Regions from separate parts of the Desulfosporosinus sp. genome, predicted to be linked through region 1. Evidence: a T-box and tRNA genes for the amino acid it is inferred to sense, from the RefSeq annotation. Region 1 holds a T-box; the other regions hold tRNA genes.
What was found. The T-box of region 1 lies ahead of thrS (threonine--tRNA ligase). A T-box ahead of a tRNA ligase gene usually reads a tRNA of that ligase, here a tRNA-Thr.

Region 1 (16,230 bases):
AGCAAAACTCGTGAATAGTATGGATAAGCCGGGGAAAAATGTTACAGGAACAACTGATATGAATCCCATTAAAGAGCAATTTGAACTGATGAAGACATTGGTTCCCACCGTAAAAAAAGTCGGAGTTATCTATAACGCCGGGGAAGTTAATTCTCAAGTGCAAGTTGCTATCGCGAAGAAAGTAGCCTCTGAGCTTGGCTTGGAGATTGTTGAAGCGACTGTTACCACAAGTGCCGACGTTTTACAAGCTAGTCAATCATTAATTGGAAAAGTTGATACAATCTATGTACCTACAGATAATATGGTGGTTTCTGCTGCCCAATCCGTGGTACAAGTATCACACAAGAACAAAATCCCCATCATTTCCGGGGAAAGCAGCGTTGTTGACAAAGGTGCTCTAGCTACCATTGGTATTAACTACAAAAACTTAGGTCAGCAAACTGGCGAAATGGCCCTACGCGTTTTCAAGGGAGAAAAACCACAAGAAATGCCTATCGAATCTCAAAAGGACTTTGATACGGTGCTCAACCAGACAGCCATCGATTTGTTAGGTATAACCGTACCAGAGGATATCTCGAAGAAAGCAATTATAGTCAAATAGTAATATATGAGTAAACTCGTTTAGCAGAAGCTGTCAGCGAGACTTATACCACTGAAGCAGAATATGGAACACCCACTGTAGAAGTGGGGTGTTCCATGATGAATCAAGTTTCAAACCCCCTCTTCTTGTAAGTGGGGGGATGTTCCTTTTATTGTACAGGTTAGGCTAAAATGTTGACTTGTTAAAGCAAATGTAATTGGGGTGTTGAAGATGTTCGCTCAAATAGCGCTCGGAACAATGGAACAGGGTTTAATGTATGCAATCATGGTTTTAGGTGTCTATCTGACGTTTCGGATTCTTGATTATGCAGACTTGTCTGTGGACGGGAGTTTTACCCTCGGTGCAGCTACTGCTACATCGATGATAGTCGGCGGAACTGACCCATGGTTAGCCACTGGAATGGCGTTTATTGCCGGAACCCTAGCCGGGTTATTTACGGGAATACTTCATACCAAGTTTAAAATCACGCCCTTACTCTCAGGGATCTTAACAATGACAGCACTTTATTCAATTAATCTCCGTGTGATGGGTAGAGCAAATATTTCGCTCCTTGGCTCACAGACCATCTTCTCTGATTTTTCAAAGTTGCCTTTAATGGAAGAGTATGGTGTCTTTGCGCTCAGTTTGATTTCTGTGATATTAATAGGCTCTGTCATTTATTTCTTCTTGCAAACTGAATTAGGGCTTGCCTTACGGGCCACTGGGGATAACGAACTGATGATACGAAGCCTCGGAGTAAACACGGATTTCATGAAAATCCTTGGACTAAGTCTATCGAATGGTTTAGTTGCCTTAGCCGGAAGCTATGTGGCTCAAAAATTACAATTTGCCGATGCTAGTATGGGGATCGGGATGATTATTGCCGGGTTAGCTTCAGTTATCATTGGAGAAGTATTGATCGGAACCTCTTCGATTGGACGAACTATTATCGCCGTAATATGTGGAGGTATACTATATCGCGTAATCATTGCCGTTGTCTTACAGCTAGGTTTAGAGGCAACCGACTTAAAATTAATAACGTCCTTCATTGTCATCACCGCCTTGGTTTCACCAACCGTCCGGAAAAAGATTGCGTCCTGGAGTGCAGGGGTTGCGGGAAAGGAGGCACAATAACTTGTTAAATGTCCATGAGGTTTTAAAGACCTTTAACCAGGGAACTATTAATCAAAAGATAGCCTTAGATAAGGTTTGTTTGCAACTTTTACCGAATGATTTCGTTACGATTATTGGAAGTAATGGTGCCGGCAAATCGACACTTTTGAATGCCATTGCCGGGAATTTTCTAGTGGATTCTGGTAAAATATCGATTGAAGGAATAGATATCACACGTCTTCCTGCCCATAAACGGGCTGGCTTAATTAGCAGAGTTTTTCAAGACCCCTTATCCGGTACTGCAGCCTCAATGACTATTGAGGAAAATCTTATTATGGCCTTTCGCAGAGGAAAGGTCCGACGTTTACGACCAGCCATTGGCTCCAAAGAGAGAGACTTGTTTCGGGTAGAATTAGAAAAACTCGGTTTAGGTCTTGAAAATCGGCTGACCCATCGGGTAAGTCTTTTATCAGGGGGACAACGACAAGCCCTCACTCTTCTTATGGCAACATTAGAAAAGCCTAAGTTATTGCTTCTTGACGAACACACTGCGGCACTCGATCCTAAGACGGCCGAAAAGGTCTTAGAATTGACCTGCGGTGTGACAGAACAACAAAAACTAACGACCTTGATGATCACCCACAACCTCGACCATGCTCTTACCTTTGGGAATCGAACAATTATGATGCACGAAGGCCGGGTGATTCTTGACATTAAAGGAATAGAACGTACTGATATGACGATAAGTCGCTTGCTCGAAATGTTCGAGAAAGCTAGTGGATCCCATATGAATAACGACCGCATGATTCTGGCCTAAATCTTTTCCAAGAGGGTAAGTTGATTACCCTCTTTTTTTTGTGCATTCAACGTATCGCGGCCCTATGTCAGCAGAATTTGAGGAGTAATATCCCAATTTATGAGAACACTAATACTGTTCAAAATAGGCAAAGAAAGACTTCCATTGGCGTGTCCTATCTAATACTAAGAATAGTTTGCATCAGATGAAGTGGAGGCAATTTTATTAATGTGGAAAAAAGGAGTATTACTGGTTGGATTATCATTTATAGGCTTATATGCCCTATTCCAGGTTGCTTATTATGCTACATCGGTTCCCTCTTTCTGTGGATCATGCCATGAGGTAACCCAGTATGTAACTTCATGGCAAACCTCTGCACATAAGAATTTTAATTGTATGGAATGCCATCAACCCAGTGGAGAATTAGGGAAATTTCATGCTAAAGCAAGAGGTTTGAATTATGTATTCCAACATTTTAGTGGTGACTATACTATACCAACCAGCGCTCCTATCTTCGAACAAAATTGTATTCAATGTCATCTAGGTGATAATAAAGCATATCCGACAATAAGGCTTAAGAATACTTCTAAGGTTAATCATTATAAGACAATAAGAAAATCCCAATCATGTCTTGAATGCCATAGGGAAACTGGCCATTCGACTGACATTTATTTAAGTAAGGATTTGAAAGGAGCCAAACCCTAATAAACGTCACCTAGGAGGAATAACTTTGAATTACGATAAACCATTGCTAGCCATGTTAATTGGGATAATTGTAGTTATACCTCTTGAAATAATGGGATTATTTTTTAGACATTTAAGGTGGATAACCATTACCCCCGGAGAAGCGTGTAGTATGATGTTTATGCCTGAAGGAAGTTGGACACTGGGACTATTAGCACTCCCTTTAGTTGGTGCACTAGCGATTCTTATACTTTATTATCTTACTAAAATTATAGGAACTGATTATCTTCCTATAAAGGGAGCGCTAGTCGGAATGTGTACATATTCTTTCATATTTACAGTCTTTGGCACTCTCTCAAAAAATCATTCTATGCTACAAGGTACCTTGGGTAATTATATTTTCGCATTAAGTTCAGGGTTTGCTGGTTTTTTGGCGGGAATTCTAATGAAAAAGTTTCTGTTTAAGCCAAGTCAACAAGTAAAAGATTAGGTATTGACCAACGGTTTATAATAAAAAATGAGGCATCGCAAATTACTTTTAACTGAAGTAGCTTTAGCGACGCCCTCTTTTTTTTCATATCTACCTAATATTACTCTGTCTTTTCTCCAAGTAATTGCATTAAGGTCTCTTGTTCTTCTCGAAGCTTAGCGAGTTCATCGGCTAAATTCAAAGCAGTTAGTACCGCCGTCTGGTGAACACTCAAGCGAGGGAGCCGTTGAGCGATCAAACGCATTTTCTTATCAACTTCATGCGCTAAACCTTGAATATACAGTGCTGTTCCTTCACCGCGGACCACATGTTTTTCTCCAAAAATCTCAACGGTGATTTTGACTGGTTCATGTGCCACACTTTCTCCTCGCTCTCTTGTACGCGTCACTCGCTTGTCTTTATTTTCGCCGTTCCGCGCCAAATTCCTGCTGAATTCCCTCTAAAATACGCGAATTTAGTAGATTTACTTCCTCATCTGTCAGCGTTCGTTCTAAGGACTGATAACGTAGTGAGAATGCCAAACTTTTGTAACCTGCGGGTATAGGGTTTCCGGTATACACGTCAAATATTTCGACTTGCTGCAATAAGTCTCCGCCCAGCTTTTTCATTTTGGCCATAACTGCTTCAGCTGAAGTCTCTACAGCAACGACAAGGGCCATATCCCTTTGTATTGCCGGAAAGCGCGGGATGGAATGGGCGCGTACAGTTTGTCTGATCCGCGCAAACAAGGGTGCCAATTCTAACTCGAAAACCACCGCTCGGTCAAGTCCCCATTCTTTTCCTAATGAAGGGTGGATTTCGCCAAGGAAACCAACATACTGATTCTCAACATAAATGTCTGCTGAACGGCCTGGGTGTAGCAAGGATTGGCTTTCAGCGACTCGATATTCTAGTTTAAGCCCAAATTCGAGGGCAAGTCCTTCCAAAATTCCCTTGAGATAGTAGAAGTCATAACTAACCGGTTGCTCAAGCCAATGTCTCTCACTCTTCCCTACTGCGACCCCAGCTGCTCTCAATTCTTCCCGAGGAAGCTTCTGCAAAGGATGCTCGTCTCCCCAATACGTATTTCCAATTTCGAAAATACTTACGTCCATATTGCGACGTGCGACATTCCGTGCTGCTACATCAAGGAGTCCTGGTATAAGAGTGGTACGCATTACCCCAAGTTCCTCACGCAATGGGTTAAGCAAGGGAATCGAATGCTTTGCACTTCCCCATTGGGCATCTGATTCTGCGCGAGTAAACGTATAAGTCATCACCTCATCCATCCCAGACTGGGTGAACGTCTTACGTAACCGCCGACGAAACTCTTGTTCAGGAGTTCTCCTGCCTTGAGTCTGATCTCCTTGTGGAAGAGTAGTTGGGATTCGGTCATAACCAATCAAACGCGCAACTTCTTCCATAAGGTCTTCTTCAATCTCAAGATCTGAACGATAGGTGGGAATCTCAACTTGAAATAATCCATCACTTTCCTTATACTCGAAGTTTAAATCCTCTATCACTTGCTGGATCTCGGATACTCCCAGTTCGATTCCTAAAACCGTCGACGTATGCTCCGTAGATAGTATAACTTGACGACGGGTCGGCAGATTTTTGATTTCATCCACGAAGGAAACCGGACGTCCCGCCTTAAGATCTTGTAGTAAATCACAAACTCGCCCTAAAGACGCTGCGATTCCATAGGCATTGATTCCTTTTTCGAAGCGGTTCGAAGCCTCCGACCTAAGACCTAGGCGGCGACTTGTCCGACGGATACTAACTGGTGCAAAATGAGCAGCTTCAATCATTAAGCGTCTTGTATCCTTCGTTACTTCACTGTTTAGCCCACCCATTACCCCGGCTAAACCTAGAGCTTGACGGTCGTCTGCAATTAGCAGGGCATCTTTGTGAAGTGTGCGCTCAACCCCATCTAAGGTCACTAGTTGTTCTCCTGGATAAGCTGGTCGGACATGAACATCCCCTTCAATCTTATCCCTGTCAAAGGCATGTAACGGTTGTCCCATTTCCAACATAACATAGTTCGTAATATCAACAATATTATTAATCGGACGAACTCCTGCAGCTTTAAGCCGACGTTGCATCCACTCTGGAGAGGGTTCAATATGGACATCTTCAACCACTAATCCAGCATAACGCCAACATAAATCATTGTCTTCGATAACAATCCGAAGATCGGAGGCGATTGGAAGGGAGAGCACTTGATCTGGCTCCGCCCACTTCGGCAAATGAGGTTTCTTCCGAGTGAGAGATGCAACTTCACGAGCAACATTGACCATCGCCAAGCAATCTGGGCGATTCGGGTAGAGCTCCAAATCTAAGACACTATCTTCACGTCCTAAATAGTGACCAAAGTTTTCTCCAATCGGAGCCGTGGAGGGTAGAATAAGAATTCCATCTGCACTTCGATCTAATCCCACCGTATCATCTACCAGAAGCTCTTCTCGCGAACATAGCATCCCTTGTGAAACGACCCCTCTAAGCTTAGACTTTCGGATGGAAAGATCATTAGGAAGGGTTGCTCCTACTAAGGCCACTGGAATACGATCTCCATTAAGCAAATTCTGTGCGCCAGTGACAATCGTTATTTCCTCTTGACCCACATTCACAACACAAACCAACAATCGATCTGCATCGGGATGCTTTGTCAAACTGATTATTTCGCCGATCACTACTTTTTCGAACCCCTTATTTAGGTTCTCGACATCCTCAACTTCAATACCACCACGGGTTAGAGTTTCTGCCAACTCTTCTGCACTCTGGTCTATATCAACTAGTTGGTTCAACCATTCTAAACTGACTTTCATGCCCTTTCCCCCTTAAAACTGTTGCAAGAATCGTAAATCATTATCAAATAAGAGCCGCATATCTTCGATACCAAACTTCAGCATGGCAATGCGCTCAACTCCCATTCCGAAGGCAAATCCTGTGACTTCCTGTGGATTATATCCACCCATTTCTAAAACCTTCGGATGAACCATGCCTGATCCTAATATTTCTATCCAACCGGTTCCTTTGCAGAGACGACACCCTGATCCTCCGCAAAGCATACAAGAAACATCGACTTCTGCACTCGGCTCAGTGAAAGGAAAAAAGCTCGGCCTTAAACGAATTTCTCTAGACTCACCAAACATCTCGCGAGAGAAATTAAGTAGAATTCCCTTGAGATCTGACATTCGGATTCCACGGTCAACAACAAGCCCTTCTACTTGATGAAACATTGGGGAATGAGTTGCATCATCGTCATTGCGATAGACTTTCCCTGGAGCAATAATTTTTACAGGAAGTTGAGGATGGAGCTTCTCCATGGTTCGAATCTGTACTGGAGAGGTCTGAGTTCGAAGCAAAATCTCCTCTGTAATATAAAAGGAGTCTTGCATTTCACGAGCCGGATGTTCCTTCGGAAGATTAAGCGCTTCAAAGTTATAATAATCCGACTCTATCTCCGGTCCTTCTGCAATCTGAAAACCCATCCCTAAGAAGATATCTTCAATCTCTTCGATGACTTGGGTAAGGGGATGATAATGTCCTCGATGAACACGGATTCCTGGCAATGTAATATCGATTCGTTCTGTAGCTAATCTTTGCTCTAGAGCTATCCTCTCTAGCTCTGCACTACGTTTTTCCCAGGCTTGTTCCAGTTGGCTGCGGACCTCATTTACGACCTGCCCCATAATGGGTCGTTCTTCGGGGCTTAAGCTTCCCATTTGCCGCAGCATAGCGGTTAAAGACCCCTTTTTACCAAGGACTTTTACTTTAAGCTCTTGTAGTGCTTCTGGTCTGTCCAACTCGCTTAGTTCTCTTAATGCCTCTTCTCTGATGCGTAGTATCTCACTCTTCAAACAAATCACCCTTTCCAAATCTTTCTCTGGGACAAGGGGACAGGTTCCTTGTCCCACACTTGCCCCACTTGTCCCAGACAGAACACAAAAACTCCCGCCCCTGGAAAGGGACGAGAGTCTATTCTCGCGGTACCACCCTAGTTTGGTTATAAGCCACACTTAAGTTCCTTTTAACGGTGGAAACCGGGCCTACCTACAAATCAATAGGCCACTCCCAGGAGAAATTTAACCTCTCAAGTATTTGAAAACCTTAGGAGGTGGGTACCTTCTTAGCTGGCTTACAATCTGTGGCCATGCCTCCCTGAGAAGAAAATACACCTTTTAACCTGATCATCGCATTATCTTAACTAAAAGTTTATTAATTGTTCTGCAGAAATTATAGCATATTCCTTCTATGTTTTACAAGAAACCCCTTTGGCGAACAATTTCATAGAGTAAAATTCCTGTAGCCATGGCTACGTTAAGGGATTCTACGTCTTGGGCCATAGGAATTGTAATGCGCTGGATATCTGCCTCCCTAAACGCTTGAGATGGACCCTTGCCCTCATTTCCAACAACAAGGGCAAGGGGACCAGCAGATAGCTTTGTCTGATAAACTGGGACCCCTTCAATATCTCCCATGAAGACACTTAATCTCTGTTTCCGACAAAACTCTAATATCTCCTCTGGCTGTCGACCAGGTATTAGGACCAAAGAAAAGATTGCTCCCATTGTACTTCTCAACACTTTAGGATTATACAGATCAACAGTCCCTTGGGTTAAACAAACATACTGAACTCCCGAAGCTAAAGCAGTACGCAAAATTGTACCTAGATTGCCTGGATCCTGAACCCCGTCTACAATAAGCATGACTGTTTCCGGATTAATATGTAAATCAGACCATGAATAGTTTTTTTGACGAACAACTGCTAGGATTCCTTGAGGTTCTTCTGTCGCACTCATTTTACGGAGAACTCGTTCATCCACTTCTTCAAATGGAATACCTCGCTCACGCAGCTTATTAAGTAATGGCCTCCATTCTAACGGCTCACGTTCTAAGCAGACATAAACTTTTTTAATGGGCGCGTTTCTGAGGACCCCTTCCTCTACGAATCGCCATCCTTCAATAACAAACAAATTGGCTTCCTCACGAGCTTTGCGTCTTTGTAAGGAGACTACATATTTTACCTGCTCGTTTTGTAAGGACTCAATCATTTTTAAGCCACCCCCAAGTAGAAGTAATTCAAGGATTGCCCCTATCTATATATAAACTTGACTAACGTAAGCCTTCGGCGAAGGCGGTCCCTTCTCGCTATCCTTGGCCAGCGGCAGCCTAGTTGAACTTATGCTTCAGACGACGGAGACACTGTCTTCGCATCATCTGATGGTGTTGCGATGTGGCATGGGGGGCTGATAGTGCCAAAAAGAGGATGCCTTCGCACCCTCTCGTTTTAAGCTTTGATTTGAACTTTTGCTACATTAACTACTTCAGTAAAGGCTGCAGCATCGCTAATCGCGAGTTCTGCGAGCATTTTACGATTAACAGTAACCCCAGCTTTTTTCAAGCCGTTCATCATACGACTGTAAGACATACCATTCATACGGGCAGCTGCGTTGATCCTTGCAATCCATAGCTTGCGGAAATTGCCCTTATTGTCTTTTCTGTGAGCATAAGAATATGCTAATGACTTTAGAACTTGCTCATTTGCTGGGCGATAGAGTTTACTTTTTCCCCCACGATATCCTTTTGCTAATTTTAATATCTTTTTATGACGCTTATGTTTAGTCACGCCTTTTTTTACACGAGCCATTTTTTGAAGACCTCCTTTTACCTCAAGTTTTATAGATAAGCTACGATACTTGCAATCCGTTTTGCATCACTTTTGTGCATTACGGTTGATTTTCGTAAATTACGTTTTCTTTTCGGAGATTTCTTCTCCAAAATGTGGCTAGTGAACGCATGCATGCGGACGATTTTACCAGTTCCTGTTTTCTTAAAGCGCTTTGCTGCGCCACGATGAGTTTTCATTTTAGGCATTTGCGTTATCCCCCTTTTGCTATTAGTCGTGTTTGATTGAAGCTAGAATCATGATCATATTTCGACCCTCAAGTTTAGGTTCGCGCTCTACAGTAGACTCTGCTTTGCAAAACTCAGCAAGTCTTATACATAAAGCTCTGCCTAACTCAGGGTGAGTCACTTCCCGCCCGCGGAACATGATCGTCACCTTGACTTTATCCCCATCCTGAAGGAATCTTTGGGCATTACGGGCTTTAGTTTCGAAGTCATGGTCCTCAATATTCGGACGCAATTTAACTTCTTTGATTTCCATGCTTTTCTGCTTTTTACGAGCTTCTTTGTCACGTTTAGCTTGCTCGTACTTGTATTTACCGTAGTCCATTAGCTTACAGACCGGGGGTTTAGCCGTCGGCGCAATCTCGACCAAATCTAACGATTTCTCGATTGCCAGGCTCAAAGCATCCCTAGTTGCCATGATCCCAAGTTGCTCTCCTTCTTCACCGACGAGACGAACATCTCTAATGCGGATTTCGTCATTAATTCTTAAGTCCTTGCTAATAAGAAACCACCTCCTAAAAATCTATCAAACTAAAACAAAAAGACGGGTGTATACCACCCGTCTTCTAAACAATCGCGAGCAAATACTAGCTCAGGACCAGAAGATACCTTACCGACGTTTGCCGTAAGGTGAGAAGCGGATGGCTTCTGCTTGACTTGAATATCTTACATCAAAAGACCGCTCTTGTCAATTCCTTTTATTGTAAATTGTTTTCCTCTATCTACTCAGAAAGGTAGGGGCAATTCATGGATTGCCCCTCTGCATAATCTAATCTTCTTTGAGATTCGATTTGAGGATTTTTTTACTCTTAATTTCCTCCTGAATAAGAAGGATAAACTCATCAATCGTCATCTTTTCTCCAGCATTACCTTGACCGTACCTTCGGACTGCAGCCATGTTTGACTCCGCTTCTTGATCTCCGACTACTAAGGTAAACGGAATCTTTTCCGTTTGAGCCTCTCGAATTTTATACCCTATCTTTTCTTTACGTTCGTCCGTTTCTACTCTGATATCGAGTTCGTTGAAGCGAGTAGCGATGGATTTAGCATAATCGTGATGCCGCTCGCTAATCGGTAATATACGAACCTGAATAGGCGCCAGCCAAACAGGAAATGCTCCCGCGTAATGCTCTGTAATAAGAGCAATAAACCGTTCAATACTTCCATAAACAACTCGGTGAATCATCACTGGACGATGCTTTTGTCCGTCTTCTCCGATATAGGATAAGTCAAATTTCTCGGGCATTTGAAAATCAAGTTGAATCGTTCCACACTGCCAAGTCCGATCGAGGCAATCCTGTACATGAAAATCGATTTTAGGACCGTAGAAGGCCCCGTCGCCGGGGTTAACCTTATAGTCTATACCTTTCTCTTCTAAGGCTTCTTGAAGAGACTTGGTCGCTGTTTCCCAATCCTCATCCGAACCCATGGAATCTTCAGGTCGGGTCGATAATTCAACATGATAATCAAAGCCAAAGATCTTATAGAAATAGTCAACTAGTTCAATAACTCCAATAAGCTCTTCCTTAATTTGAGATGGGAGCATAAAGATGTGCGCATCATCCTGAGTGAAGTTTCGAACCCGGAGTAATCCATGGAGAGCACCTGATAGTTCATGTCGATGCACAAGTCCCAGCTCCCCCACTCGAAGCGGTAGATCGCGGTAACTGCGCATTTTGGTCTTATACATGATCATACCACCTGGACAGTTCATAGGTTTAACTGCAAAATCTTGCTCGTCAATTTTAGTAAAATACATGTTTTCTTTATAATGATCCCAGTGACCAGATTGTTCCCACATCAAACGATTTAGAATTATTGGAGTTTTAATCTCTTGATATCCACGCCTACGATGTTCCTGCCTCCAGAAATCTTCGAGGGCATTCCGCAAGATCATACCTTTAGGGTGGAAAAACGGGAACCCTGGGCCCTCATCGTGTAAGCTAAATAGATCGAGCTCTAGCCCGAGCTTACGATGATCACGTCGTTTTGCTTCTTCCAACTTAAACAGGTGATCTTCCAAATCTGCCGCTTTAGCGAAGGCTGTTCCGTAAATTCGCTGAAGCATCTTATTTTTCTCACTACCGCGCCAATACGCACCCGCCAAGTTCATAAGTTTAAAGGCTTTAATGCTTGCCGTGGAAGGCAGGTGTGGCCCTGCGCAAAGGTCAGTGAAACTGCCTTGAGTGTACATCGAAATTGTTGCATCATCCGGAAGACCTTCAATGAGTTCGACCTTATATTTTTCACCCAATTCCCCAAAATGGGTTAGTGCCTCAGCTCGAGAGACTTCTCTGCGTTTAAACTCATGTTTTTCCTTTACGAGACGGTTCATTTCCTTCTCTATACTAGCTAAGTCATCCGGAGTAAAGACATGTTCCGAGTCAAAGTCATAGTAATATCCTTTAGCGATGGACGGTCCGATCCCAAACTTTGTCCCCGGAAATAGATTACCTACCGCTTCTGCCATCAAGTGTGCCGTGGAATGCCTTAGTACATCTAATCCCTCATCACTATCTATGGTTACGATTTCTACCGCTGCATCTTCTGTAAGCTGATAGGAAAGATCCTTCATCTTATCATTGACTTTCCCGGCTACAGCTACCTTTGCTAATCCTCGTGAGATAGAGGCTGCAAGCTCTTCTATAGTTGTTCCTTGTTCTACCTCGCGTATTGAGCCGTCTTTTAAAGTAACCTTAATCACCGAAATCACTCCCTATTCATCAAAATAAAAAAACCTCGTCCCTAGTAGGGACGAGAGTTTACTCCCGTGGTTCCACCCAATTGAAAGGTTATTAAAACCCCTTTCACTCGATTTCCCTTAACGCGGGGTACGGCTAAGCTTACTCATTTCAGCCTAACACTCAAGGGTGGTTTTCTCCTTGCCGCTCGTGAGAAATGCTTACAGCCTTTGGCATTCCCTCTCTTACACGATATCAGTTCAGGGTACTATCCCTTTCAACGATTTTTGCACAATATATTTCATTATAATCTCAACCTATTAATAGATTCCTTATTGCATACTTCTCGCCATCTTTAGCTACAGGGATACTTAGCCATTCATGTCCATCGCCTGTGGCTTTTACGATAAGCTAACCCCTGCGAAGACGCGTCTTCGCTCCCCTGAGTTAACACCTTCGAGGACAGGGTCGTAGAAGGTAAGTCCAAGTTTTATATACACAATTATAAGGAACTTATTTATTATAGCAAACAAATCTCTTATCTGTCAAAACTTTTCACACAAGGAACATCCTTGACAATCATGTACACGATCTCCAAAAACATCTCGAATCGTTTCAAGCGTATCTTTGTACCCTTCGTAACGGATATGTAATGTGATTTCCCGGGGCGCAACAGCAATAAGTGCACTGACCAATAAATCCTCATACCCTAGTTCATGGACATTATCGAGTTGGTAGTCTTCTAGAAACTGATGGGTTACTTTAGCCCCTTCGTTGTTATAAAGATGAAACTTACCTTGCGGCGTCATTCCAACATGAAGATACTCTAACTTTGGTTTTTGACTATCTACAAAGTGTTTTAGAAGTTGAATAAATTCTGAGTACTCTTTTTCAACGACATACTCATCAATAGCAAATTCAACCGCTTTATTCACTTCGTTCTTATAGTCATGGGCACGAAACCGCAAAAACCCTTCGATGTCAAATACAGAACTACGATCCAAGCAACCTAATATCTGTGTAACTAGGCTTGTTTTGCGATTAACACGATATCCCGGGACTTGCCCTAGCCCTTGGTTCAAATAGTCTAAAGCCTTGTTAAGTAACAATTGCCAGTTTTCTTGTTTTAAATAATGTCTCTTCTTTAGCATCTGAACAACGTGGTCTTTTTCCCAATGATGCAAAATTGTCTCTGCTAAGGCATTAGCTAAATAGTAACGGTGAATCTTTTGAACCATACCTTCATCTTCTGTTGCTTCCAACGCAGAATCTTGAAACTGACACTGGATAATCCAACGTTTTCCCTGCTGGTGCTCTATAATTTGAAAGGGAAGTTCTTCTTGGTCACGCAGTTCTCGTAATCGTGCACAGATACTCTCCCGATAATATTGCGTCCCTAATTGTACGGAATGTTCCACTGGCACCCCTCCATAGTAATGTATATGACCTTCTTTAAGCCATATTTCGGTTGGGCCAATCTATTAGCACTTTTAATTTTTAAAAACGCCTCTACATTCCTTAATATTTCCAAAAACGCAATCTTTCATTCTTATCAGACATGACAAGGGGACGGTCCTTTTGACACGAAAGTTTCGTGTCAAAAGGAACCGTCCCCCATCGACATGCATAGGACTTGGTTGATTAATCTCCAGCAGTTTCTAGAAGCTCTAATACATAGTTAGGCAAGGCGAAGCATCCTTTGTGGATTTCTGTATTGTAATACTTTGTTTTAATCCCAAGACTATTCCATGCCTGTTCATCTATGTGAGTTACTGGGTCATAGGTTTTAGAGGCAAAACCAAACAACCAGTGACCCGAGGGGTAGGTTGGAATGTGCGCCTGATAAACCCTGCAAACCGGAAAGAATTGCCTAATCCGTTTATGAGCCCTTTGCATAGCTTTAGCATCATCAGCATAATAAGGACTTTCATGCTGATTGACGAGGATGCCATCATGCTTTAAAGCCTTATAGCAGTTACCGTAAAATTCCTTCGTGAAGAGCCCTTCTCCCGGTCCGAAGGGATCTGTAGAGTCGACAATGATTAGATCATAAGAATTTTCCTTGGAGCGAACAAATTTCAGTCCATCTTCAAAATACAGCTGTACTCTTGGATCGTCTAACTTACAGGCTGTCTGAGGAAAGTATTCTTTGCACACATCCACAACCATTTTATCGATTTCCACCATATCAATGTTTTCGATGGAACTATAGCGCGTCAGCTCTCTTACTGTTCCGCCATCTCCCGCGCCAATGACTAAAACATTTTTAATCTTGAGATTGGTAGCCATAGGCACATGAACAATCATGTCATGATAGATAAATTCGTCCTTTTCTGTGATCATCATAAAACCATCTAAGGTGAAGAAGTTACCAAATTCTTTAGAGTTAAAAACGTCAATCCTTTGGAATTCACTCTCACCTGTATAAAGAGGCTTTTCCACTTTGATAGAAAAACGAACGTTGTTTGTGTGCTGTTCTGTATACCATAATTCCATGTTATACTTCCTCCACAACTCTAATGTTCTCAATTGTCATATCCTCTGTACCTGTTAGGGAACTGCCTTTGGACTTAGCGTAGGCGATGTAATCAATGATTTCGTTTGTTATCCGCTCTCCTGGTGCCAAGATAGGGATACCTGGTGGATAACACATGACAAACTCCCCACTTATAAACCCTGTGCTCTCCTTGATAGGGACAGAATGTTGATCTGCATAAAATGCTTTCTGAGGTGTCATTACCACCTCTGGATTAATATACTCATGATCAAGCATTCCCTTTTTATCCCTCATATATAGTCTTTTTATTTCAGAGAGCGAAGATACTAGACGTTCCAACGCGAGTGCACGATCTCCAACGGAAATGATAGCTAGAATATTACCAATATCACCTAACTCGATCTGAATTCCGTAGTCATCACGGAGGATATCGTAAACCTCAATTCCTGCCAGACCTATTTCTCTTGTATGAACAGAGAGCTTTGTGTGATCAAAATCGTACACTGAATCTCCATTAATTAGTTCTTTAGAAAAAGCATAGTATCCACCAATTTTATTGATTTCCTCTCGCGCATAGTTAGCAAGCGCAGAGGCTTTTTCAAAGATGCTCTTCCCTGCTAAGGCTAAATTGCGTCTGGAAATATCCAGGGAAGAAAGCAAAAGGTAGGAGCCACTAGTAGTTTGGGTAAGATTGATTGTTTGTCGTACATGGCCAGTGCTTAGACGTGTGCCTTTTAATAAAAAGGAACTTTGAGTCAGGGATCCGCCTGTTTTATGCATGCTTACAGCTGCCATATCAGCTCCTGCTGCCATGGCACTGATCGGTAGATTGTCGCCAAAGTAAAAATGTGATCCATGTGCTTCATCTACGAGGACATACATATTATGACGATGTGCAAGCTCTGTAATGGTCTTTAAATCCGAGCAAATACCATAATAAGTCGGATTATTAACGAAAATTGCTTTGGCATCTGGATTTTTAGCAATAGCCTTTTCTATATCCTTTATAGACATACCTAACGGTATTCCTAACATTTTATTAACACCTGGATTAACATAAACAGGGATTGCCCCACTAATGATAAGCGCATTAATGGCACTTCTATGAACATTTCGTGGCATAATAATTTTTTCGCCTTGTTTACATACGCTCATAATCATCGCTTGAACGGCTGAGGTGGTGCCATTAACCATAAAAAAGGCATGGTTAGCACCAAAAGCATCTGCTGCTAACTCCTCCGCCTCCTTGATTACAGAGACCGGATGAACAAGGTTGTCTAGTGGTTTCATGGAATTGACATCTACTGCGAGGCATTTATCGCCTAGGAATTCTGTAAGTTCTGGGTTTCCTTTGCCTTGCTTATGCCCTGGGACATCAAAGGGTACTACTCTCATTGATTTGTATTTGAGAAGCGCTTCATAAATCGGTGCCTTGCCTTGCCAAAACGAATTCATAAGAACCACCACCTTACCCTAAGTATGATATATGGGGACATT
Region 2 (9,083 bases), on a different contig from region 1:
ACAAAAAATAAAATGCTACCTCTTGCGTTTAGCCATAAGATTACTTAAGAACTCTTTAATTCCACCTTTTTTAGGTTTCTCCCAGGCATGCTGAACTGGTATTTGTCCTCCAAACCCTTGGTTGTAACCCTGAGGTGCATACTGTTGGAAAGGATAACCTTGATTTGGGAGACTTTGATGGATTGTTGGTTGCAATAGTGGAGACTGTTGCTGCCCGAAGCCTTGAGGTGGATAGCCTGGAGTGGTGTAGCCTTGACCACCCGCATTTTGTGGTACAGCCCCCCAACCCTGATTCCATCCTGGATTCCCCTGAGGCCTTGGCATAATGGGTTGTTGAGTCCAATACATATTCATTTTATCAAAGGACATTATCTAATCACCTCCGCATGATTCAACAAGAAGGGAGAATATGGTATATCATATTCGGTCTATTGTATTTAGCTACCTGAGAAGTTTGTTCCGCACCCCATTTACTAAGATGAGAACTAATTCAAAATAGCTTCAAAAATGTCTGAATAGAAAGAATTATATATAAATCTAGGAAAATTATGGTAGACAGAGATTGGAAGATAATATAAAATTAATTTGTAAATGTAACTATTTGTTCAGTGATGATGACTTCCTTTTATGACATGGATCGAATATTAAGAAAAACAGGTTATTCGAACATGATCTTCTAATGCACATTTTGAATGGTAATTGTTCCAATTGGTGCAAATGATGGATAGGAGCTTATCGCATGGAATTGTTTCAGTCACAACCTATTATTGAGGGTCAAGAAAATGATTTAAATAGGATAATAAATTGGGATAATTTTAATATGTCCAGAAAAATCTCTGTTGTCTTTTTCTTGGCCAACGTTGTTTTTCTTTTTGTTGACTACAATAACAAAGTAAAGGGTCTTTGGGCACTCCATGAAGCTTACTGCCATGTGTTTTATACTCATGTTGTTTTGGGTTTGGTTACACTGATATATCTTTTTATTTCCTACCAAGTCAAAGTTGACTCTGCAAGTGAAATAACAAACCTTCATAAAGCATGTGTAATTACATTTGCACTATTTGTACTTAACTATTCCGCTGTAATATCTGGTTGGATGTCTCAGGAAATAAATAGACCAAATAACGTATACATTATTGCATGTTTTACAATTGCCTTAACGCTAAATTTTAGATCAAAAATTATGGCGTTTTTATATGGGGTATCCGGTGTTACTTTTATGATTTTACTTACAGCTAGTTTAGACGATCCGTATATGAGCTTTGGGCATTATACGGATGCCTTTTTATTAGTAGTAATATCGTATTTTCTTTCCACTATACTCTATAGATATAAGCAACAGAATTTACGTCACAATTATTATCTAGAGGACTTAGTCGGAAAGAGAACGGAAGAATTGCAAAGGGCCAATGAGTTACTTACAGAGCGGACCGTGGAACTGCAAGATATAAACGACTTACTTACAAAAGAAATTGTTAAACGAAAACAAACTGAGATAGAGATGGTTCGTCTAGATAAGTTAAAGCTAATCGGTGAAATGGCTGCTAGTATCAGTCATGAGGTACGCAATCCCATGACAATAGTAAAAGGTTTTTTGCAGTTACTTAAGAATAAACAGGGATCAAGGGATAAGGAATACTTTGACATTATGATAGAGGAGCTAGATCGCGCAAATTCTATTCTCTCGGAGTTTCTATCTATTAGTAAAAACAAACCCAGTATATTGGAATGGCACAATATAAATGACATAGTTAAGTCGACGTTGCCGTTGATGCAAGCGGACGCACAAAATAATGATAAACTATTAGCTGTAGAGCTAAATAGTGTGCCGGATTTGAAAATCGACATCCAGGAAATACGTCAACTGTTATTAAATCTTGTTCGTAATGGTTTTGAGGCAATGTCACGTGGCGGACAATTAAGAATAAAAACGTTTTCTACTAATTCTGAAGTAGCTTTGGTAGTTGAAGATGAGGGTATTGGAATTGAACAAAATATGCTTGATAAGTTGGGCACTCCTTTTTTTACAACGAAAGAACAAGGAACGGGTTTAGGATTAGCTGTATGTTACGGCATAGTAACACGAAACAATGGAAGAATAAGTGTTCAAACTAGCCCTAAAGGCACAACATTCAATGTGTATTTTAAAATTTGATCTAATACAAAAGCTCAAGTTAAGACTAACTACTGAATCAGATCGTTTCTAAAAACGATTTGATTTTACTGCTGATAATGTTGGTTGACTAGCAGGAAATATTGGGAATGTGTGGAATTATTTAGTTAAGCTTAAACTTAAATGGTTAAGCGGCAATGAAACAAAGGCTCAAAATCGACTGCATAGTTACTAGTTTAAGGAGGAATTTAACTTGGCAAAATTATTAAATAGGGTTGCAGTAGTAACCGGAGCAGCCCAAGGAATTGGTGCGGCCATAGTAAAACGGCTGCTGGAGGATGGTGCTGCTTCAGTCGTGGCTTTAGACATTAATCAAGAGCTACTAGAACAAGCTGCAGAGGAATTGGACCCTATGGGGGAAAGAGTTATTCCGATAAAATGTAACATTGCTGACAGAGTTGAAGTTACTGATGTTTTCAGGAAGATCTACGAGAGACTTAGTAAGGTAGATATACTTGTGAACAATGCAGGGATCACAAGAGATGCTATGTTTCATAAAATGACACCTGAGCAATGGGATTCGGTAATTTCTATAAACCTGACCAGCGTTTATAATTGTTGTCAGGCTGTTGTAAACGAGATGCGCAAGCAGAAATACGGTAAAATAGTAAATCTTTCCTCAACATCGGCTTGGGGTAATATTGGACAGGTAAACTATAGTGCCTCTAAAGCGGGAATGATTGGTATGACAAAATCCCTTGCCAAGGAACTGGGAAACAAAAATATCACCGTTAATGCAATAGCCCCAGGTTTAATTGATACGGAGATGACAAGGAGCATGCCGGAACATCTTAAGACAATGGCTCTTATGTTATGTCCTGCGGCGCGAGTCGGAAATCCGTCAGAAATTGCTTCAGTAGTATCATTCCTGGCTTCGGATGACTCTAGCTTTGTTAACGGTGAATGTATCAAAGTTTGTGGTGGATTCCTAATGTAGTTTTTGGTATTCGGTGTCCGGTTCCGATTGCGCCGAAATATTGATCATATTTACTGACGCTGAATAAGCGTCTTTTTTTATTTTTATGTAAAATATTACTAAAATAATTTTATAAAAGCATATAGGTAATCTATAGACTTTGATTCGAATAAAATGATAAAATATATTTAAACAATTCTAAATATTTAGTCTTCTAACTATTTTGTAGTTAGAAAATGGGGAGGCTGCAATTATGAGTGAATCTAAAAAAACGGGCTCATTCCTCCAACGCAACGAGCGCCAATTTGAAGTTGGAGATCGTGTAGTAACGTGTAATCAGACCATCGGAACTGTTGTACGTGTTGATTGCGATAACAATGGAGTTTTTATTGTAGTGCGGTTAGATGTTCTTCCACGTGAATTTGCATACGATCCTTGCGATCTTAAATTAATCTAAGTACAATTTCTCTTCATTGAGGGGGCCAGCAGTTCGAGGATTACCCTTATTAACTGGACCTTTTTGTAAAGTTCCCAACTCAAAATTAATAAGTACAATGGCTAAGAGTGTTAATAACCCGCCGACAAGCTGGATAGTTAAAACACTTTCTTTTAGAATAAGGTAACCGCTAAGGACTCCAACCACCGGAATGAGATTTAAATAGATGGTTGTTAAAGCCACGTCCAAACGTTTCAAGGCATAGATATATAATAAATAGGCAATACACGAACAAAAAATTGCCTGAAATAAAATATTACCTAAGGCTGTTAGCGAAAACAGCTTCCATTCGCGATACTCTAAAAGTGACAAAGGAATAAAACACAGGGTTCCAAAGATCGTTTGGTAAGTCGTCAAAAATAATCCTGAATATTTTACTTGAAGAGACTTATTAACCAAAGTAAAAAATGCCCATGATAGCATTGCAGTAACCATCAGAATATTCCCAACAAAGTGGGTAGAATTTACCTCTACCTTGCCGTTGGCAGTAACAGCAAGGTAAGAGCCCCCGATGGCTATACCAACTCCCAACAGCTTTATTAATGATATTCTGCCGTGAAAGAACAGTACATCCAATGTTATTGTAATAATTGGAACGACGGAAACGATTAGGGAAGCGTTTGTTGCTGATGTATATTTAACTCCGATATTTTCTAAGACGAAATATAAGGTGATGCCAAAAAGCCCCCCTAAAACCATTTTCGGGAAGTCAGACTTGTCTAGTTTAGTTTGGGGTTCAACTCTGCGGATAATTATTCCGAGCAGCAAGGAGGCTATTACGAAACGGATAAGCGCCATGGTGATCGGAGGGATTTCCACAACAGTCACTTTGATGCTGACATAAGAGATTCCCCAAATTATTATGACAGCAAGCATTGCTAAATTGGCCCTCAATAAATTTTTCATGATAATTCCTCTCTTCTAAATGTTCCCAACGATCCATTATACTACATCTTTGCTATTTTCAAAGGCTATTTTACTGCGTACACTAAACAAATAATCAAAGGCTACCACCTAACTTAGAGGTGGTAGCCTTAATTTAACAATAACGTTTTTTGTCGAGTTAAATGGAGCTGGTGATGGGACTCGAACCCGCAACCTGCTGATTACAAATCAGCTGCTCTTCCAATTGAGCTACACCAGCATGTTTTTTGGACAAGCTTTATTTTACATAGATTATGAATTGACGTCAAGAGGTTAATTCCTAGAAATAAAAGGTAAATACATGAATAGATGAAGTGTCCCCTTTGTATATTCATTATTTGAACCGCTTTTAATCTAAAACGCTTTTTGTCCCGATTTTTTCCCCGATGAACACAGAGGTTTCATAGCCAAGTTTGGTTTGCTCAACGATATCTTCGTCAATTCTAACCTTATCCGGCTCTAAGAATAGGATTACTGTGGATCCTCCAAATTTGAAGTAGCCCTTTTCATCCCCCCGATTTACTAATCTATTAGGGGTATAGGTTTGAATAATTGAGCCGACGCAGGTGGCGCCTACTTCAACATATAAAACATCTCCAAAGTGATGAGAATGAAAGATGCTCCATTCTCGCTTGTTTTCACAAAAAATCCTATTGATCTTTCGAAGTGCAATTGGATTAACAGAGTAGTAAGCCCCTTTGATTTTTTTCGTATCCTCACAGGTTCCGCTGTCGATAAAATGATAGCGGTGATAATCTGTAGGGCAGAGTCTTAAAATCAAGCATGTCCCTTTGTTGTATTTTTCAGCCACACGATCATCTTTAATTAAATCTCTAAGGCTATAGGTAAAATTCTTCACTTGAACTAGTTTTTCTAATTCGATAGTTTCATAAGCAAAAAGCTTCCCATCTCCAAAGGATATAAGTGAGTGGCTTTCAGAAGCGATTGTACGTGCATTAGGCTTTAACTTACGATAAAAAAAGTCATTAAAGGATGAAAAATCCTGCAATCTTTTTTCAGCAATCGACATATCTATATTGAATTTGGTAATAAAGGGGTTTATCTTCTTAGTGCTTATCTTTCTGTCTAAATACATTCCATAGAGGCTTGAACACATTCGTTTCTTTATAAAAGCTTCTAAAAGACTCATACCAAGAGGGGAGGAGTAGGTCCAATTTAAAACCTTTTCTCCGGCTACCCTCTCAATTTCATAGGATTTAGTTTTACGGTTATAATACTTTATCAAAGTGAAGCAACTCCTATATCGAGGTTGATTTTTGGATTCCGTAGTGCTTTGTAACGCATTCCTCTACTTCCCTAATGCTAGTATACCATAGTCATAACGAATGGTCTCATTTGGCCCAAAACAACTAATAAAATTCTTGTAAAATATGGGATTAATTAACGTTTTAGAATTCTGCCTTTTGTGGAAACCTAACTTGAGATTGATTGTAAAGGAGATAAGAAACATGGCCACCTTAGGTAAAGGCAACAACACAAATTTCTTGCCACAAGGAAATACTCCTAAACCAGGAATCATTACTCCAAAAACAAAAGTAATCTCGGAAAAGACGGATGTCCCTACAAATGAAAATACTGATGCTAGTCATCCTTGATTATGCCAATATCTCACCCGGGCAGCTTTAGCTGTCCTATTTTTTTGGTTCCGCCGCATCTCAGGATATTCTTGGGGTGATAATTCCAGGCAAGAGGAGGATAGCTTAGTCCATTAAAAGCAGGTTAATCAATCAATAATGTAGAAATATCCTAAGAAATATATCGTTTAAAAAATTACTTTGTGATTTCAAAGAAACTATTTGATATTGGGGAGGATTATGTGTGATTGACCTAATTCAGAATATAAATAATAACAGTTCTGCCTCTGGTTGTTGAGGACCGATTTCTAGTGCTGGTCAGCGCAATGAATCCAAGACTGAGAACTGCCAGATCTGTGGAGGGCAATTAGATTACTTCAATTCAGGACGAGACTTAACCTGCCTCCATTGTGGTAAAAAAGAGATGGGTAACATTTCCTGTCCAAATGGACACTACATATGTGATGAATGTCACGGGAAAGGGCTTTTTGATATTGTAAAAGATTACGTATTGAGTTGTAAGACTACAAATCCCTTGGAAATAGCCAAGGATTTAATGGGCCAGAAAAATGTCCCCATGCTCGGCTGTGAGAATGCTTGGATAGCAGCAGGCGCTTTTATGGCAGCCCTTAAGAACGAAGGAACAACTATGGTTACAGATGAACAGATTATTGAAGTTCTGATTCGGACCAAGCGACAGGCTGTCGGAGGATTTTGTGGACTAACAGGGGTATGTGGAATTGTTCCAGCCATGGGCGCCTGCTTTAGTATCGTTTTAGGTGCTGCTTGTTCGAAAGATCAAGAAACAGCGAAAACAATGGAAGTAGTCGCAAGAATTGTTGGAAAAATCGCCAACGAAACAGGTCCTTGCTGCTGTAAAAACTTTGTTTGGACTGCCCTTAATGAGGGCATTACATTGGCACAATCCTATCTTAAAGTCTCTTTGTCTTCGCCGAGTCAAGAGATTATTTGTACCCACAGTTCACGTCACCCTCATGGATGTAGAGAGAGTAAATGCCCTTATTTTAAATGATGTGAAAAAGTTTGCATTGACTTTTTCTTGAGTTATATCTACCTACCTTAGATGTTTGGAGGGTGATTATAGAGTAAGCAGAAAAGTTAAGTCAGTTGTTTGATTAATTTCAGGATATTTGCAAATAATGCTATAGAATAGTCTGAATAAATTAATCGATCAGAAAGGGTGTAGAGTTTTGAGTAAACCAATCCTTGACTTAACGCGTTCTTTATATGATCTTACCGAGGAATATCCTGAGCTGATCCCGATTTTGCTTGATATGGGCTTAGAAGGAGCGGCAAATCCTATTCTAAGAAAAACGGTGGGACGTAAATTACCCGTCTTAGAAGGTCTTAAACGGCATGGTGTACCCTTAGAAGAAGCCAGACGCAAGCTGGCCGCAAAAGGTTTTCATGTGCCAGGCGAAGAAGATCCACTAGAAATTCGTAAGGAACGCCGAGAACAGCTCAAGGAGATCATCCGGGATATCCACCGTCAAGCAAATCCAGACGAATTGCGAGAGAGATTTAAGGACTTGCTGAGCGATGTAGGGGCTACAGAAATTACTCAGTTGGAACAAGAATTAATCCAAGAAGGGTTATCCGAGCTGGAGATTAAATCCTTGTGTGATGTGCATGCAGCGGTCTTCGAAGAAGGTTTAAATAACCAAGTTGTGCAGGAAGAGCAAGCTGGACATCCGGTTCATACCTTTAAAAAGGAAAATAGAAAGATAGAAAAAATAGTGACTTCACTGAATGAGCTTTTTGCAAAATTGAGCCAAAATGATTTTGCCTCTAAGGAAAACCATGTGGCTGAGTGGCGGCAACTTCATGAGCAATTATTAGAAATCGAGAAACACTACAGTCGTAAAGAGAACATTCTGTTTGCTTACCTTGAGAAACACGGAGTAAACGCACCGCCGAAAGTAATGTGGGCAATTCACGATGACATCCGTGCACTTTTGAAAGAAGTTAGTAAAACTTTAAGGGATCAACAGCCAAACGTGAAGGAACTTAAGGAGACTATTGAAAGAACGGCCCGACCAGCTATAAAAATGATCACAGATATGATTTACAAAGAAGAGAATATTATGTTTCCCATGTGCATTGATACTCTTACTGATCAGGAATGGGCAGAGGTGGCAGAGCAAAGTGAGGAGATAGGATATCTGGTAGAGCCGGATACTGGCTGGAAACCTGCTATTACTGCGGAAAGAACAGTCTCCCTAAATCAGACTCCTCTATCCGACAATTTATCTAGAGGTGCAGAGGCTGAGATTCCCTTTGAGACAGGAGTGCTTACCCAGAAACAATTAAACCTTCTTCTCAATAACCTGCCCGTCGACATTACCTTTGTAGATGAACAGGACACCGTAAGGTATTTTACCTTTGGCAAAGAACGAATTTTTCAGCGCAGCAAGGCAATTATTGGGCGTGAGGTGAAAAACTGCCATCCACCTGACAGTGTACATATCGTGGAAAAGATTCTGGAGGACTTTCGCAGCGGACGGAAAGACTCTGCTAACTTCTGGTTGCACTTAGGGGAAAAATACGTTTATATTCAGTATTTTGCTTTGCGTGATGAAAACGGTAATTATGCTGGGACGATTGAGGTTTCACAAGATATAACGGAAATACAAAAGGTTCAAGGTGAAAAAAGAATCTATACATAGGGCAGGCGACAGATTCAGAACTCCCTATTCTTTGGTTCCTCTAGTTGAAATATACCAAGATTTAATGTGGAGAGTGAGGATTATGAACCATATGAATAATAGCATATTTCCACATACAACAAAACGAGTATTCCTTAATACCCATCCAAAAGATAATGCTAAGATACGGCATCACACAATTGCACGTTTAGACTCCTATAAGCATAGCAGCAATCAAGTATTGACGGATAAAATAGAAAAGCTAAATTCAGAATGGGATACTGAGAGATTTCTCGAAGCAAATGCAGCATCA
Region 3 (6,681 bases), on a different contig from region 1:
CAGTTACTATCGGACCGAACATAACGGATCCTCCTTGAAGCTTTGCATTTTTTAACTTGTTTGCATAATTCCCTTTTCTTGGTGCATACATCGACGAAGAATTTACCTGTATTTACGCCCTAGTGTTCGATAATGACTGTTACGACATAGCACTAGTATTAAATACTAAATTTATAATCATATACGCTTCACGCAAAGCTGCCCCAGAAAGTATCAAGATAGCAATCCCTATTGCAGCCCATTGCTCTTTTGTAATAGGCACTCGTTCATCGTTAGGAACTGGTTTTGACTTAGAAAAGAAACTCTCTGATTTATTAACTGAGATTGAATTAGTAGCTACAGCTAATAGTACCCCTGCCATCATTTCATATGGTCCACTTCGCGAAAATACAGCCAATGTAGGAGCCATAGTTTTTTCTAAGGCAATAGAGAACGAGTTCGTACCTAAAGTTGCACCGTACATAATCATCCATGCTAGTGGCACTAGATATCCAAAGGGAAATTTATTTACACGCAAAATATAATTTCCGAAAATAATAAATGACGAGCCGATAAGATTTACACCAAAGATTTGCATGAATTCACGTCCCATTGTATCTGCTGCAGAATCTCCTGCTAATTTGGTAAAGATCGAAACTTCTCGTAAAACACCTTCAGGTATTAAGAAATAGGTTAAGGTCCAACTTATATACAATAATGCTAAACCCAAACTATATAGACTTATAAAACGAATAATTACTTTGTCGTGCCCCAAAAGTTTTATCAATTACCTCCTCCTTCACAATAAATTCCAGAAACCTATTCGCCATCGAGGAATAATTTTCCTTTATTTTGTTCCTTGAGTCTTATAATGACCGTTATGACAATAGCACCAGTCATTCCAGTCAATAAGGAATCTGGTGCTATTAAAACCTTACTGAGCAGTATTAAGCATTAGCAGAAATTTGATATCCCTCATTACTAGTACTAGTTTAATTATGATTAATTAATCCTGTAACCAATAGGCAGCATGTAACTTCTTATTAAGCAAGTATAATTATTACGATGTAAATAAATATCTTATGTTTACATCATAATAAGGAAAGCAAAGCGAAAATGGGAGTGAGTCTGTAATATGGAACAAGCAAACCAAAATCTATACGAGCAGGTCCCTTCGAGTCTGCTACAACATAATTTAGTTGATATTCCTCCGACGGTAGCCGAGATCAATCACCTTTGGTCAACTTACATGGCTGAAAGTATGGCATTGTGCTTTCAAAAACATATTGTTACTACAATAAAAGACCCTGATTACCTTAATGTTATCCAATCTGCATTGGAGCTTTCTAGCGAAAATATTACGCGGATTGAAAATATATTCAACTTAATTCAACACCCTATACCAGAAGCATTTGGAGAAAAGGATATCAATCCTACAGCTCCGAAATTATTTGATGAAACCTATTGGGTTTTGTACACAAAACTTATGACAAAGTACATTTTTCAAAATCATTATTTAGCCTATGCAGAATCAACACGTTCGGATATCCGACAGTTATTCTATACGTTTATTGACGGTTCTAGAGAAACCATCAAAAAGGCCGATGATGTTCTCCTAGCAAAAGGGGTCTATCCCAAAACACCGTATATTGCTGTCCCAGATAGAGTAGAATTCGTTCATGACAAGGCCTATTATGGTTCTTTTTTTAGTACAAATAGAACTTTAAACGCCTTAGAAATTAGCAATATATTAGCTATCTTGGAAATTAAAGTGATATACAAAGCATTGAAATTGGGATTTGCTCAAGTAGTAAATTCTGAGGAAATTAGGGATTTTTTCAACGAAGGTGCAAAATTAGCCGAGAAACATATTAATATACTTCGTCCGATCTTAGAACAGGATGGTTTACCTAGTCCCGAAATATTAGATTATCGTGTTACTGACTCAAGAGAGTCACCATTTAGTGACCGGTTAATTTTATTCCATGCCACAACAATAGTTGCCCATATCCTTAACGCTTTAGGCACAGGTCTGTCGAGAATGATGAGGAAAGATATTGTAGCAACTTATGCTAGACTAATAGCGGATATACTTAGAATCGCCAAGGATGGGGCAGATTTACTAATTAAGAACGGATGGCTTGAAAAAATTCCTGAAGCTGTTAATCGCAAAGTATTAACACACTGAACATCCTGCTACCTCTAACCATTACTAGAGACTTGTTTCCCGTTATCCAACTAGTGGCATATTATTATTCGCCTCAATATGTACCTACCCTTATTTAACACGCTTATCTCCTCATACCATTTCGTCATTTTGCCGTGAATCTGCTAGTCACCCAATTTCAGTTTACCTTTATAATAAGTCTCTTTGACATTTCTAGCTTTTTCCTTAGCCCAATTCTCCAACCCCATCTTCTTTATCAGACATAAATTGAACACTTTAGTATTATGCGGCTTCTGGGCTGCTTGATCAGCGTAGGGATGCAAGTAGTCACAGGGAAAATCAGAGCAATCGCAACAAAGGCTAATCCCCTTTTCTTGGATGCATTGATATACGTAACAAGGCTTATCTCGACCAATGGCGGCAATTACTCCAGCTTCGTTACGGCAGCCGTGGCAAACGGCTTTCTCTAGTGGAACATTAAGCCCAGCGGCAACCATCTCCCGCAGTTTTTCATTGCTATTTGCCAGATAAACGGGGCAATTAAAACAGTCCAATCCACAGGGTGCAGTCATGTTTTGATAGTCCATACTTACATACCTCCCTTGTTTTCGGAATATACTTCTCCATCAAGGAATAGTTTTCCTTTGTTTCGCGCTTGAGTCCGATAACTACAACTATGTAAAGTTAAAACCAAATCCAAACATCAAAAAACGCAAAAATCAGGCTTTACGACCGATCTATGCGTTTTCGTTCTTGCGTTATTTCGTGTTTTTAACAATAACAATGAACTTCCGATTACTCGTTATTGCTTCAATTATCTATGCTAATTAAGCCTTCAATATATTGATTTTATCGATTGGTGTCCATCCTGGGGGGACAGTATTGATCAGAACCATTAATGGACAAACGCATAAAATATAGCAGACAGGTTCCCACTCAAATAAGAAAAGGAAGTGTCGCTATGTATTGTTTTTTTGATGAAGAAACTCAAATCGCTATTTGCTATTTTCCAGATAAAATTTGCACTTATTATCCTGATGGCTCGGTTGAATGTGTTCCAAGAGCTTCTCGTGCTCAATGGGTTACACCAATGGTAGCTTTAATAGTTATAATAGTTGCTGCTTTACTTGGGTTTGGGTTAAGGCTTGGTACTCCCTGGCCATGGCAGTAATAAATACCCAAATTCGCAAGGTTGGTAAGAAGGAAAAAATCGAAAACCCTCATTTGCTTGAAAGCGTTTGGGGGTTTTTATCTAAATTAAATCTTATACAGAAACCACTTACACGTACCTATCTCATACTTAAGCTCAAACCGGTGCATCTGACCGTTAATATTGCTCTGGCACTCATAAACCTTCATACGATTCCCCGCAAGCTTTTCTTCAGAGATTCTAATAACCATCTCAACTTTCACGACATTACCATGATGCCGAAAGCGGATGGGTCGAGGCATGCCTGGAATATCAAACCAAGCAATCATTTCGATAGGATCCATTACTATTCTCATATTAACCACACTTTGCCCAATCCCCGGTGATGCATTCCGTACAGCCACCCACATGAATGAGTTTATTCCGACATACTGGACATTGATTATGGGCAATTAACCACGCCTCACAGGGCTCAAGACAATAAGACTTTCGATTACAATTGGCGCAAACATCGTTCACTTAACCTACCCCCAGTACATGCATTTGGTTATACACCGAACCTATGTTCTATATTATAACCACATAGTGTAAGGATATCAATGGAATAGTTTGCCAAGGAACCATTTGCTAATGTATTCAGAATACTTAGATAATTATATGGAATTTTTAGAGGATTCTCCGTATTATAGAACGAAGTATTCTAGTGGTGCACACTAATAATTGGGTTCCCACCGATAAGTTTGGCTTCTACTTAAGTATAGGTCTTTCTCATTTAATATAGAAAAGGGATGATTTTCTTTGAGTAAAGATATTCTTTTGGTAGTAGATGATCATTATGGTGTACGTCAATTCCTGTCTGAATTTTTATCTCAGGAAGGTTTTCGCGTTAAAGAGGCATCCGATGGATATACAGCTCTACAAATTATTATAGAAGAGAAACCAAAACTGACATTCTTGGATTTAAAAATGCCTGGTTTAAGTGGAATCGAAACTCTAAACAAAATTAAACAACTTCGTCTCAAGACGCAAGTTGTCGTAATGAGTGGTTCTACTCAAGACAAAGCTCTCATGACTGCTATCCAGAAAGGCCATGTGAAATGCTTTTTTCCCAAACCTTTTGACCTTGAAGATTTGCGTTTCACTTTGCATTCTTTACTCTGTAGTTCTCATAAGGGTTCTAAGTTAAGACTAATGTAATCGCTATAATGGTTTTGCATGTCTATTTAGACATCTCCTCAAAATGTAAAAGCAGGCCTAGCTACCTGCTTCTTACTAACCCTATTATTTTAGACATGAATTATTTAATACTCTTGACAGAATACACGCTGGTGCAGCTCGATTGGAAGAGTAGTTGATTTGTTTTCAGCTTGCGGGTTCGATTCCCATCACCAGCTCCAACTAAACAACCAACGTTGGGTATATTTTTCATTTATGCGGTTCTTTGAATGTTATTGGTTATTCACTTCGCCAAAAATGTAGCAGGCCATAGTGACCTGCTTAAAATATTGCCCTATATAATAGGAAGGATTTTCAACCAACTGTATAGATACCTTTCTAGGTTCAGGTAAACTTATTTAACTTTCGCATTTGTCATCTTTTAGCGAAGATTATTTGTCTCGGATATATTCTACCGCATAACACTTGTCGTTAGAAATTATTAACTAACGTTGTTTTACCAAAAGTCATCCGCCCTCATAAATGTTAGCCTGGTTTTTATGAAAAAGGCGGATTGCTCCGCCTTCTCGGGATACTAGTTTGGGTTAAAAATTAATCTTTATGTTGTTGGCAGAATATTACCCACTGCACCTATTATACCAGTCAATGCATTAACTGATTGGGCAGCCTGGGTACCAGTTAACACTTGTTGAGATGTTAATCTGACACACGGCAATTCAAGTTGCAAGCTAATTCCTAATAGAACTATTGATATTGGACATGGAATAGAAATACACAGTATTTCATTACCAGTACAACAACCTTGTGGGCATTGACCTTGACCCGCCATCTAAGCCCCTCCTCTCTCTTGGGATACTATAATCTACGCAATGATAAGGACAAACGTGACAAGCTCTAGGGCTTTTCCATAATTTTCTAACACCACGCTGGATATTAACATATGCTAAAGTAGCGTTCAAGCGAGGAGGGAAATCGATGAATACTAGTTTTGGAAGTTCCGTGGTAAAAATCACTCGTGATATGTATAGACCATCATATATAGAAAGGCTTCAGGCTGATTTAAAATCGACAGTCTATAATGTTAAAAGAACCAGTTCTCTACTGCAGGTAGATAAACACTATAATAGTGAAAAAAACCTGTTTTGTATCGATATGCCTGAACCTCTTAGAATCACAATTCCGAGCTATGGGTTATCTGTTATTATTCCGAACCTCAAAGTAATAGTTGAGGATGATAACAAGAGGTCACAAAAGGACATTCATAATATTGCAACAGAATGGATAAACAAGATAGCTAATAACCCTTAAATTTATTTTAAACCATTTTGTTTACTATAATCTCTATATGTTAAACGGTCATGATAAAAGCGTAGTCATAATGTTGGACAAGGGGGTTGCCTTATAACGGTAGCTCCTTTTTAAACCTTTTGTTAAACTCTCATTATCGAAGAGAAACTAAACTAAGCAGGCCATAGTGACCTGCTTAAAATATTGCCCTATATAATAGGAAGTAATTTTTAACCTAGGTACTTTGCCACCTCAGCAGCGGTTTCATATTTGTCATTTCCACTCAGCAGCACTTCGTTAGGATGATGGGTCGTTGGTCCGCCGACAACGATCAGTTTCTGAGCGCCCTTGGCCTCGGCTGGCACTGAGAGATCTGCCGGACGAACAAAGATAGCACAGTTACCATTTTTCACAGCGACATCATAACCCGCCCAAAAATCCTCCTTCGTATATAACAACACTGCTACTTTCAACGCGTCACTTCCTCCTTGCAAATCCATAAATAGTCGATCCCAAGGAAATTCTGTTCCTGGACACCTTGATTTATTTATAGAATCAATCCTATGATGCCCGATAATAGTATCCTTCGTTACCGGTATCCCCAAAGTTCCAACTAACCATCGATGTAAAGCCAGTGTTGCCTTGTACTGCGCTTCCGGCATTACCTCTCCACTTTTTCCTTCGTGTTCAATTGAAACGGTGTAATAATTCGGATTAACTTCAGGAATAAGCAAAGGCCAATTCGGTTTATTGACGCTACCATTGGCCCATGCATGGTTTTTAAGATCGACATATTGATGGATTTCGCCGTTCTTACCCACTCCAAAATGGGAACTAACCTTACTTGCCGAATTTGCAAACCATGAATCGGTACCGGCTAAAGTACCTTCCATGATGTGATTTACAATCGCTATTGTTCTGT

Region 2: it has a tRNA-Thr gene. The T-box ahead of thrS (threonine--tRNA ligase) is inferred to sense a tRNA for this amino acid. The anticodon was not compared.
Region 3: it has a tRNA-Thr gene. The T-box ahead of thrS (threonine--tRNA ligase) is inferred to sense a tRNA for this amino acid. The anticodon was not compared.

Annotation. Positions count from the first base shown of each region.
Region 1 covers NZ_JABZFS010000057.1:10,604-26,833, forward strand. The annotation lists gene HGJ98_RS12180 (ABC transporter substrate-binding protein) at 1-601, shown strand, start outside; gene HGJ98_RS12185 (ABC transporter permease) at 812-1,714, shown strand; gene HGJ98_RS12190 (ABC transporter ATP-binding protein) at 1,716-2,510, shown strand; gene HGJ98_RS12195 (NapC/NirT family cytochrome c) at 2,718-3,194, shown strand; gene HGJ98_RS12200 (hypothetical protein) at 3,220-3,663, shown strand; gene HGJ98_RS12205 (cell division protein ZapA) at 3,764-4,021, opposite strand; gene pheT (phenylalanine--tRNA ligase subunit beta) at 4,062-6,467, opposite strand; gene pheS (phenylalanine--tRNA ligase subunit alpha) at 6,480-7,502, opposite strand; gene HGJ98_RS12220 (RNA methyltransferase) at 7,902-8,696, opposite strand; gene rplT (50S ribosomal protein L20) at 8,933-9,292, opposite strand; gene rpmI (50S ribosomal protein L35) at 9,322-9,519, opposite strand; gene infC (translation initiation factor IF-3) at 9,542-10,057, opposite strand; ribosomal protein L20 leader region at 10,086-10,215, opposite strand; gene thrS (threonine--tRNA ligase) at 10,325-12,259, opposite strand; T-box leader at 12,303-12,526, opposite strand; gene ytxC (putative sporulation protein YtxC) at 12,782-13,654, opposite strand; gene speE (polyamine aminopropyltransferase) at 13,878-14,732, opposite strand; gene HGJ98_RS12255 (aminotransferase class I/II-fold pyridoxal phosphate-dependent enzyme) at 14,734-16,188, opposite strand.
Region 2 covers NZ_JABZFS010000067.1:892-9,974, reverse strand. The annotation lists gene HGJ98_RS14965 (hypothetical protein) at 16-369, opposite strand; gene HGJ98_RS14960 (ATP-binding protein) at 740-2,155, shown strand; gene fabG (3-oxoacyl-ACP reductase FabG) at 2,367-3,110, shown strand; gene HGJ98_RS14950 (hypothetical protein) at 3,343-3,546, shown strand; gene HGJ98_RS14945 (DMT family transporter) at 3,538-4,491, opposite strand; tRNA gene HGJ98_RS14940 (tRNA-Thr) at 4,654-4,729, opposite strand; gene HGJ98_RS14935 (phosphatidylserine decarboxylase) at 4,859-5,755, opposite strand; gene HGJ98_RS14930 (hypothetical protein) at 5,979-6,125, shown strand; gene HGJ98_RS14925 (DUF5714 domain-containing protein) at 6,352-7,137, shown strand; gene HGJ98_RS14920 (DUF438 domain-containing protein) at 7,316-8,791, shown strand; gene HGJ98_RS14915 (DUF2892 domain-containing protein) at 8,769-9,083, shown strand, end outside.
Region 3 covers NZ_JABZFS010000074.1:24,813-31,493, reverse strand. The annotation lists gene HGJ98_RS16560 (hypothetical protein) at 1-22, opposite strand, end outside; gene HGJ98_RS16555 (hypothetical protein) at 140-766, opposite strand; gene HGJ98_RS16550 (DUF3231 family protein) at 1,115-2,167, shown strand; gene HGJ98_RS16545 (DUF3795 domain-containing protein) at 2,311-2,733, opposite strand; gene HGJ98_RS16540 (hypothetical protein) at 3,045-3,317, shown strand; gene HGJ98_RS16535 (hypothetical protein) at 3,404-3,748, opposite strand; gene HGJ98_RS16530 (response regulator) at 4,095-4,493, shown strand; tRNA gene HGJ98_RS16525 (tRNA-Thr) at 4,621-4,693, shown strand; gene HGJ98_RS16520 (hypothetical protein) at 5,071-5,301, opposite strand; gene HGJ98_RS16515 (hypothetical protein) at 5,448-5,780, shown strand; gene HGJ98_RS16510 (N-acetylmuramoyl-L-alanine amidase) at 5,990-6,681, opposite strand, start outside.